DNA from 2 places in the Bifidobacterium sp. UTCIF-39 genome. Region 1 is predicted to be linked to the other one. Evidence: riboswitches for the same ligand, from Rfam matches in the RefSeq annotation. Region 1 holds a riboswitch; the other holds the start of a gene.

Region 1 (5,286 bases):
CACCGTGTCCGCCAGTTCCCGTTCAATGCGCTGACGGACACCGACGATGTACCGGTCGATGTAGTCCTCGCCGAGCGGCGTGGCGCGAATCAGCACCACGCGACCGTCGACGGGACTGGCCGTCTTCCTCAGTACACCCATATCGGTCATCTCGCGGATCGCGCGGGTGACGTTGGGCATGCGCATGCCGAGCGCATCGCCGATATCGGACACGCGGGAGCACCCGGTATCGTCACATGTGCGGGTCAGCGCGTCCAATACGCGAACGTGTATCGGACGTACGCCCTTCGGCAGTTCGGGCACCAGATTACGGGTCGACGCCGCGGTATCCATGGCGTGCAGAATCCTGTCAAGCAGGTTGATATCCATGACATCCACCATATCCCGATACCCACAGAACATGTACGGCACTGGTGACCGGATGGCTTCACGATCGATTTTTATTTATATGAGATAACTATCTCCGATAGATAGTTTACGACGGCGATGGACCATGCGACACGCCGATTGCTGAACATGGATTTGGTGTGCCGAATATGGTTCAGCCCCAACGACCCCGGATGCGATACCGACAGTGCGATACCGACGACCACGTCGTGCCGCATCCGGAAGCCCGACATCGCGCGGTATGGCGAGCGGTATGGCGAAGAACCTACGCCAATGCCTCGCGGACCGTGGCGAGAATGGCGCGCACACCGGCCTCGAACACGTCCGGCTCGGGCAGCAGCGACACCGCCAGATATCCGTTGGCCGTCATGTCGAAGAAGAATCCCGGCTGCGCGGTGGCGTGATGTCCGTGAATCAGCAACAACACCAGTTCGCTTTCGTCAATGGACGAGGGGAACCGCACCAGCACGTTCCAGCCGCCCTCCGCTCGGAGCACATTGACCACGCCCAGCTCGTCCCCGTCAAGCAGTGCATGCAGCGTGGCTAGATTCGCACGGGTCCGTTCCCGCACACGACTCGTCTGCGCGACCGCGTCCTTGAGCAGATCAGGGATCCGGTCGGCGATGATATCGCTCATCGGAAGAAAATCGTCGGCGATCACATCAAGCCTCGCCATGGCCTCGGCCACATCATCGTCGGGGCCGGACACCTGGATCCAGCCGACCTTGGCGTGCGGCGCGGCCAGCATCTTCGAGAATCCGTCGAGCGCGAAGGTGAGCACGCCACGCTCCCCCGCCAGCCGCGCGTTGCCGTCGAACGGTTCGAGCGCGTAATCGTAGAACACCTCATCGGCGATGATCGCCACGTCGTGACGCGCGCACAACTCCACCAACCGACGACGCTCCTCCGGCTTCACATAGGATCCGGTGGGATTGTTCGGATTGATCAGCACCAGCGCGCGAATGTCCGGAGCCTCATCATCCGTCGCGGATGCGTCCAGCAGCTCCTCGATCTCGGCGATGTCGATCATCCACGACCCGTCATAGACCTGCGAATATTCCACGGCCTCGACGTTCTCCAACCGGGCGATCGACTCGATCAGCGGATACCCGGGCTTGGGAGCGAGCACCGCGTCGCCGGGGTCGCACAGCAGCTTCATCAGCCACGAATACGCCTCGGACGTGGAGCTCAGCAGATACAGCCGATCCGGGTCGACCGGGCGAACGCCATCCCGCATACCGTCCACACCACCGACGCCAGCACCGTCCGCGCCGCCGGCCGACAGGAAGTCGGCGAGCGCCCGTCGTGCCGCGGACTGGCCGCGCGGGTTCGCCTCGTACACGCCGGGCACGCCCGCCGGCGCCAGCCCGTGACGGGTGGGATTGGAATCATTGAGCTTGGTCAGGGTCACGCCGTCGCGCCGGGCCTGTTGCTCGGCCAGACTGATGGCGTTGGGGCGTGACGTGTCGACGCGATGGGAGAAGCGCATGTCGAGCCCGATCGTTCACCGCTTCGGCGCGGTCGATGACGCTGGCGCAGAAGTCTTCAGCGGCGGCATCGGCTGCCAGTCGGGGTCGTGGAACAGCTTGTGGGAGTCCCACCAGCCGCGGAAGATCTGCTTCAGACCGTTGCCGATATGACCGCGGTCCACGGCCACCAGACGGATGATTTCCTTGGCGATGGTGGCGATGGTGCCCACGCCGAACAGGAAGCCACGGTAGTCGCCGTGCGCCATGAAGTACCGGGCCATGTAGCCGCGGTTGCGCAGAATGTGGTAACGGTTCATGTCGGATGTGGAGTTGAGCTGGCGCAGGCCGCCGATGTCCCAGTTGCCGATCTCGCGGGTGCGGCGCATCACGCGGTCGGGAATGATGATCGGATTGGTGACCTTGCTGGCGAGATACCCGTAGATCGTGTCATCCCAGTAGATGAAGAACCGGGGGTCGGGGAAACCGATCTGCTCCACGATGTTGCGACGGAACAGGCCGCCCTCGAAGCACATGGTGTTCATCACACGGTATCCGGCTGGGCCGAATGCGGCCGGCGCGATCGGGTTGGGGATACCCAGCGGCACGATGAAATGGTACTGCCAGTAGAACGGGCCGCCGTCGTAGTCGTATCGGCTGCCCTGGATCACGTCATGGGTCGGCATCCACTTGGCGAGCTTGGCCATGCCGTCGGGTTCGATGGCCACGTCGTCGTCCATCACCCAGAACCATTCGGCGCCGAGTTCGTATGCCTTCTTCACGCCGGCGGAGAATCCGCCGGACCCGCCGAGGTTGTCGGTCTGCGGCGCATACACCACGCGGTTGAGATTGCCGTCGGTGTCGGCGATCGTCTTGCCCCACTGCGCGGTGACCTTGTCGGAGAATTCCTCGACCATGGCGCGAGTCTTGTCGGAGTGCTCGTTGTCGACGATCACGATGCGCCACGGCGCGATGGTCGATGCGAGGAACGATGCGAACAGCGTCTTGAGGAGTTCCTGACGCTTGTAGGTCACCACGACGATGGCGAGCCTGTCCGTCACCTTCCTGTCCTTGCCGTTCTTCCTGCCGTCCGCAGCTGTTGTCTTGGCTGATGTGTTCTCGATCTTCTGCGCAGTCATACCGTCCATTGTGACACTGCCACGCGAAAAAAACGGTCTGATATCACGTTCCAGATTCGTCCGATATCAAAAACCCGCCGCGAGGCCTGTTCCATGACGGCTCCTATGCTACAGTCGTGAACGAAGTTTCAGGGCGGGGTGAGATTCCCCACTGGCGGTAACGGCACGATCGGTTTTCACAACGGTCGCAACCGAAGCCCGCGAGCCGCGGAAAGCGGCCGATCCGGTGCGATTCCGGAGCCAACGGTGACAGTCCGGATGAGAGAAACGAGGTGCTCAGATGAGCGTATCTTCGCATACCGATACCCATTCCACAGGCGTGGCCGATTCCGGTCGCTGGTCCACCAAACGCATTGCCGTCTACGCGTTGTTCGTGGCGTTGGCCATGGTCACCAGCTTCATCGAACTGCCGATCTTCCCGGCCGCACCGTATCTCAAGTACGATCCGTCCGGCATCGTTTGCCTGATCGCCGGCTTTGCGTTCGGCCCGTCGGCCGCCGTGGTCGTCAGCGTGCTCGGTTTCGTGCCGCATATGTTCGGTGATCCATGGGGTTCGATCATGGCGATTGCCGTGGCATTGGCGCTGAGCGTGCCCGCCTCGGTGATCTACAAGCGCTGGAGGACCCGCAAGGGTGCGACCGTAGGCATTCTTGCCGGCGCCGTGGTCGCTTTGGCCATCGCGATCGTGGGCAATCTGCTGATCACGCCGATCTACGCGCATATGACGGTTGCCCAGGTGGCCGCCATGATCGTGCCGATTCTGCTGCCGTTCAACCTGCTCAAGTTCGCCATCCACGGCGTTGTGACCTTCCTGATCTACAAGCCGATCTCCGATCTGCTGAACAGGGTTCGCTAATCGGGTCATTTAGCCATTTCGGTATTTCACACTACGGTGTGCACGTCGTGAACCGATCGACGTGCACACCGTTCTTTGCATTCCCCCTTGTCGACCATCCCCGCGAAAGGCCTTCCCGTGACCACTCCCATCCCCCTTGCCGTGCTACAGAACGTGCGATTCAGCTACGACGGCGGAACGACGTGGGCGCTGGATGGCGTGAATCTCAGCATCGCCCCGGGTGAACGCGTGGCGATCGTCGGTGCCAATGGATCCGGAAAATCCACGCTGGGACGGATCATCGCCGGCCTCACGGCCCCGGATTCCGGCATCGTGAAACTACTCGGACACTCAGTGTTTCACGATGATACGCCCAACGCCGACGCCTATCGCGCAGCCCGACATGATATCGGAGCGGTGTTCCAGAATCCGGAGGATCAGATCGTCACCACCGTCACCGAGGACGATGTCGCCTTCGGCCCGGAGAACCTCGGTGTCGCCCGCGAACGGATCAGACAGCGCATCACCGACGCCCTGCAACAGGTCGGCATGGACGGCAGCGAGGCCAGGAATCCCACTCGCATGTCGGGCGGACAACAGCAGCGTGTGGCCATCGCCGGCATGCTTGCCATGAAGCCACGAATGCTGGTGCTCGACGAACCCACGGCCATGCTCGATGAGACGGCACGCAAGGATGTCATGCACGTGCTCGCGCAATTGCACGATCAGGGCGTCACGATCGTGCACATCACCCACCGCGAGGACGAGGCGTCGTCTGCCGATCGCATCATCCGCATGGAACATGGCCGCATTATCGACGACGTGACCCCCGCGACGGAGACGACCGATGCCGTCACGAACGACGATTCGCGCTCCTCGTCCGTATTCACGACGTCCGCCGCCTCTCCGAAGCGGTCGGGCGATGGCACCCCGATCGTCACGCTCGCCCATGTCTCCTTCGCCTATGACCAGCATTTCCCCATCTTCCAAAACATGAGTCTCAGTATCGACGCCGGTGAAACCGTGGCGATCATGGGTCGTAACGGTTGTGGCAAATCCACACTCACCCGGCTGCTGTGCGCGTTGGAGACGCCGGATCGCGGTGACATCACCATCGGCGACATCCCAGTGGCACGGGACAATGGTCGGCGTGCCGTACCGTTGCGCCGCCGCGACCGTCATGCACTGCGGGAACGGATCGGATACGTGATGCAGCATCCCGAACGGCAGCTGTTCGCCGAAACGGTGGCGCAGGACGTGGCGTATGGTCCGCGCAATCTCGGCATTCACGGGGACGAACTCGCCGACCGCGTATCGCAGACGCTGGATTCGCTGGGATTGTCCCATCTTGCCGACCGATCCCCGTTCGCCTTGTCCGGAGGACAGCAGCGCATGGTGTCGATCGCCGGCGTTCTGGCGTGCCGACCGCAGATCCTGATCATGGACGAGCCGACGAGCA
Region 2 (5,286 bases), on a different contig from region 1:
AGGGCAGCTCGACGGTGGCGACGCGACGGACCGTATGGGGAAACTCGTGAGTACGACGGTATTCCTGCAGCTGGGCGATGGTGATGTAGGCCAGACCGTGTTCGGCTGCGAACGACTGGAGATCGTCACGACGCATCATCGTGCCGTCCTCCTTCATCATTTCGCAGCACAGTCCGCAGGGTTCCAATCCCGCCAGTCGGGCAAGGTCGACGGTCGCCTCGGTATGTCCGTTGCGTTCCAGCACTCCGCCCGGTCGCGCGACCAGGGGGAACATGTGTCCTGGACGACGGAAATCGTCGGGCTTGGCATCGGGGTCGATGCAGGCCATCGCCGTGACGGAACGGTCGCGCGCGCTGATGCCGGTGGAGGTGGTCACATGATCGATGGAGACGGTGAACGCCGTGTGATGATTATCGGTGTTCGATACGCACATCGGTGGCAGTTCGAGACGGTCGGCGATCTCACTGCTCATCGGGGTGCAGATGAGTCCTCGACCATGGGTGGCCATGAACGCGATGTTGCCTGGGGTGGCGAATCGTGTGGCGCAGATGAGATCGCCCTCGTTTTCGCGGCTTTCATCATCGGCCACGACGACGATCCTGCCGGCAGCAATGTCACGGATGGCGAGCGCGACGGGATCGGTGTCTGGCGTATTGGTGGTGTGATTCACGATGAGATCCTTTATGCAGATTTGATGGTTGGTATGAATTGGCATGAGTTGCCGGGGGTGTTGAATTCGCTATTTACTACTTACTGGTGTTCAGAATCCGTGACTCAGCAGGAAGTCCTTGGTGATGGGCGAGGCGGGACCCGTTGCTGTGCCCGACTGGCCGGTTTCCTCGGTTTGCATGGACAGCAGTCGGTCGACGTATCTGGCGATGGGGTCGATTTCCAGATTGACGACGGATCCCGGCTTCCGCTCCGGAAGCACGGTGTGCCCGGCGGTGTGCGGGATGATCGACACGCCGAAGGTCTCCTCATTGGCGAAGGTGACGGTCAGGCTGATGCCTTCCACGGCGATGGATCCTTTTTCGGCGATGAACCGCATGAGGTTCCGTGGTGCTCGGATCGTGTAGACCGTGGCGATGCCGTCGGGGACGATGGATTCCACCACGCCGGTGCCGTCGATGTGTCCGGAGACGATGTGTCCGGAGAATCGTCCGTTTGCCGGCATGGCTCGTTCCACATTGACGTGACTTCCCTTGCGCAGGGTGCCGAGGCTGGATCGGCGGAGCGTCTCATGCATGACATCGGCGGTGAATGTCGTCCCGTGGATCGATGTCACGGTCAGGCATACGCCGTTGACCGCGATGCTCTCGCCGATGATCGTGTGATCGGTGACCACGACGTCGGAAGTCACTGCAAGCGCGGCGGAATCGGCACCTCGGGTCAGTGATTCCACGGTCCCAAGGTCTTCAACGATTCCGGTGAACATATACGATGCCTCCTTCGAGCAGAATGTCGTCACCGATCGTCTGGATCCTTCTGTCGGTGATTCGGTAGCAGTCGGCGGGGTCCTGCACGCCCTCGCCGCCGATCGGGGATGGCGCCGCAGTGCCGCCGAACAGTTTGGGCGCGATGTATGCGTTGATCTTGTCGACGATCTCGGAGTGGAGTGCGGACCAGGCCAGTGCCGAGCCGCCTTCGATCATCACGCTGTCGATGCCTCGCTCCCCCAGTTTGTGGATCAGGGCAGGGAGGTCCACATGGCCATCGTCATCGGCTGCGATCGTCAGTACCTCGCAGCCGGCATCGCGGTATGGCCGTGCCTGATCGTCGTCATGAACGCAGGTAGCGATCACGGTGGGCACATCGTGGGCGCTTTGCACGAGTGCGGAGTCCAGCGGTGTGCGTAGACGGCTGTCGCATACGATGCGCAGCGGATTATGGCCGTTTTCGATGCGGCAGGTGAGCATGGGATCGTCGGCGATGACGGTGCCGACGCCGACCATGATCGAGGAGTAGCGGTTCCTGTCCTCGTGCACGCGTCTGCGGGATTCCTCACCGGTGATCCAACGCGAGCGTCCGGCTGCCGTGGCGATTCGTCCGTCCATCGTCATGGCGTATTTCAACAGTACGAACGGCGTACGGTTCACGATGTAGTGCATGAATATCTCGTTGAGGGCATCGCATTCGTCGCGGAGCACCCCCTGCTCCACGGTGATGCCGGCCTCGCGAAGCAGGAGAATGCCCTTGCCTGCCACCAGCGGATTCGGATCGGAGGATCCCACCACCACGCGGGATATGCCGCTGTCGATCAGCGCCTGCGTGCATGGCGGCTGCTTGCCCTGATGGCAGCAGGGTTCCAAGGTGACGTACATCGTCGTTCCCTGTACCGGAACGCCTTGCGCCTTGGCCGCTTCCAGTGCGGAGCGCTCGGCATGCCAGCCGCCAAAATGGTCATGGTGGCCTGTTGCGATGATCCGGCCGTCGCGTACGATGACGGCGCCCACCATGGGATTCGGGCTCACCTTGCCCATGCCCAATGTTGCGTGGCGCAATGCCACGGACATGAAATCTCTATCGTCCACGTTTCCCCTTTCAACGCGATAGAGCATGTCCAGGGTACGTGGCGACGCGCCGCACCACCTATGGCAAGGCCTGATATGAAAAATCCCTGAACTCCATGGGAACTCAGGGGCATATATCCATCTGTGGCCGTGCGAAAGCATGCTTTACGCCGCCGCATTCTTCTTCCATCCAGACTGTAACTGTCGGTACCGGAATCCCACCGGTTCATGAGCGTTTACGCTCCTGCATGTCGATTCAAACCTGTCGATGCAATCTCTATGCTCGCGGACTATACCGCCGATCGGGAATTTCACCCTGCCCTGAAGATGCGTATTGAATTATGGCTTTGATTAAACACGGTCGTGCTGACAGAATCATCCACATCCACCAAATTGTCCGAATAATGGACTGCGATCCTTGTCGCATAATGATCCCAGGACGGTGTCTCCCGACGGCGTCAGAAGGCACCACCGCTATCATTCAGTCGTCGTTGTCGTCATCCCTTCGGTCGCCATTACCGTCACGTCCCTTCGGATGAATGACCGGACGCTTAAGATACCGTCTCTGCGCCGGCAGGTGCATATGATGGCGTTCCATCGCACCGGGGAATGTCACGTTGAATTTCACCGATATCACGCGCAGCACGAACACCAGAATCACAATGGCGACGTCAAGCACCATCTCGCCATTGAGGCCCAGATTCCAATGCACCGATGCCCGATAGGCGAATACAGTGAGCACGCATGCCACACAGGATGGCACCGCGTACAGATGCTTGTCCCGGAGAATGGACGGCACCTCGTTGAGCAGAATATCGCGGATGGTGCCGCCTGCGAGCGCAGTGAACATGCCAAGAAAGGCTGCGGTCATTCCGGATGTGTGGAAAGCCAGCGCCTTGGCGGTGCCGTTGACCGCGAACAGGCCCAACGACAGTGCGTCGGTGACGATCATCGACCATTTGAGGTGCTCGATCTCCGGATGCGCCACGGCAACAATGATGCCGGAGAACAATGCGGTGAGCACGAATCCCTTGTCAGTGATGCCGACGGGTGGCAGATCCCCCAGCAGCACGTCTCGGGTGATACCGCCACCGAGCGCGGTGACCCAGGCGATGACCAGAATGGAGAACAGGTCGTAGTGTTTGCGGATCGCCGCCAGTCCGCCGGAAAGACCGCAGATGAAGATCGCCAGATACTCGATTCCCATGAATACGGCGTTGCTTTCCAGTGCGACCTGATCCACCATGCCTCCCCATCCCCGTATGCCGAACATCAAGCTTGCGCGGAACGACGCCAAGAGTATCACCATGGCATCAGGACACACAGAAGCCACGGCATTGTTGTCCGGATGTTCACCTTGCTGTCTTGCTCATGATCCGCGACTCCCTGAGCTGTCTCAGCTGGTGAGGCCTTGCGCCGGTTGGATGCGGGTGGCGTTGCGTGCGGGGATGATCGAGGCAAGCAGCCACGAGGCTTGGCCATTAACCATTCAAGAAAACATCAGCACCCCCTCGAACGCCGCTCTCGACTCCGTCGCCGTGAGCATCGACGACGCCGTCAGTGGGGAGACCTGGGAACGTGCCCAAAATGTGCCCAAAAACAAAAAAGAGGACCGTTGAAACCCCAGAAAATACCGGGATTTCAACGGTCCTCAGAATAGGGTGTAGAGGTCAGCAGACCTTCCACATCCAGTTGTGCGGATCCTCGATCTCACCAAGCTGGATGCCGAGCAGTTCGTCACGCAGAGCGACAGTCAGCTCGCCGGAGCCACCGTCGGCGACAGTCACGTCGAACTTCTCGGACTTGAAGCGTCCGATCGGGGTGATGATGGCGGCGGTACCGCAGGCGAACACCTCGGTGACTTCACCGGACTTGATGTCCTCAAGCAGCTGCTCGAGCGGGATCATGGTCTCGACGACGTCGCGGCCCTTGTCCTGCAGCAACTGGATCAGCGAGCGGCGGGTGACACCGGGCAGGATGTTGCCGGTCAGGGACGGGGTCTCCACGTGGCCGTCCTTGTGCACGGCCATCATGTTCATGCCGCCGAGCTCCTCGAGGTAGGTCTTGGTGGCGGCGTCCACGAAGCATACCTGCTCGCAGCCGTTTTCGATACCCGTGTACTCGCCGAGCAACGAGGCGGCGTAGTTGCCGCCGCACTTGGCGAAGCCGGTGCCGCCAGGGCCGGTACGGAACCACTTGTCCTCCACCCAGATGCTCACGGGCTTGACACCACCGGGGAAGTACGGGCCGGACGGAGAGGCGATCACGCAGTAATCGACCTCCTGCGGAGCACGCACACCCAGGAACGGTTCGGAAGCGAACATGAACGGACGCATGTACAGCGTGTACTCACGACGGGTGGGCACCCATGCCGCATCACGCTTGACCAGTGCGGCCACCGAGCCGAGGAAGTCGTCAACGGACAGCTCAGGCAGGTACAGACGCTTCGCAGAGTTCTGGAAACGCTCGGCGTTGGCATCCGGGCGGAACAGCCAGACGGATCCGTCGTCGTGATGGTAGGCCTTGAGGCCTTCGAAGCATTCCTGCGCGTAGTGCAGCACGGATGCGCCCGGGTCCATCTTCAGCGGGGCATACGGTTCAACGCGACGATCGGACCAGCCTTCGCCCTTGGTCCACGTCATATGGGTCATGTTATCGGAGAAGACCTGACCAAACGCCGGCTTGTCGATGAGCTCCTGACGCTTGGCGTCGGAGGCCGGATTGTCGTTGGGCAGCACGGTGAACGCGTCGGCCAGCTTGGACAGGGCCGTCGGAT

Evidence for each region. A riboswitch is a leader RNA that binds a small molecule or an ion and turns the genes downstream of it on or off. The one in region 1 is predicted to bind FMN.
Region 2: another riboswitch for FMN. It lies ahead of ribD (bifunctional diaminohydroxyphosphoribosylaminopyrimidine deaminase/5-amino-6-(5-phosphoribosylamino)uracil reductase RibD); the one in region 1 lies ahead of EP30_RS03925 (ECF transporter S component).

Annotation. Positions count from the first base shown of each region.
Region 1 is NZ_JEOG01000006.1:69,440-74,725, forward strand. It holds gene EP30_RS03910 (MarR family winged helix-turn-helix transcriptional regulator) at 1-369, opposite strand, end outside; gene EP30_RS03915 (pyridoxal phosphate-dependent aminotransferase) at 653-1,876, opposite strand; gene EP30_RS03920 (glycosyltransferase family 2 protein) at 1,892-3,001, opposite strand; FMN riboswitch at 3,113-3,266, shown strand; gene EP30_RS03925 (ECF transporter S component) at 3,273-3,848, shown strand; gene EP30_RS03930 (energy-coupling factor transporter ATPase) at 3,966-5,286, shown strand, end outside.
Region 2 is NZ_JEOG01000007.1:60,294-65,579, forward strand. It holds gene EP30_RS04530 (bifunctional 3,4-dihydroxy-2-butanone-4-phosphate synthase/GTP cyclohydrolase II) at 1-670, opposite strand, end outside; gene EP30_RS04535 (riboflavin synthase) at 761-1,435, opposite strand; gene ribD (bifunctional diaminohydroxyphosphoribosylaminopyrimidine deaminase/5-amino-6-(5-phosphoribosylamino)uracil reductase RibD) at 1,416-2,531, opposite strand; FMN riboswitch at 2,684-2,843, opposite strand; gene EP30_RS04545 (trimeric intracellular cation channel family protein) at 2,992-3,756, opposite strand; gene EP30_RS04555 (branched-chain amino acid aminotransferase) at 4,181-5,286, opposite strand, start outside.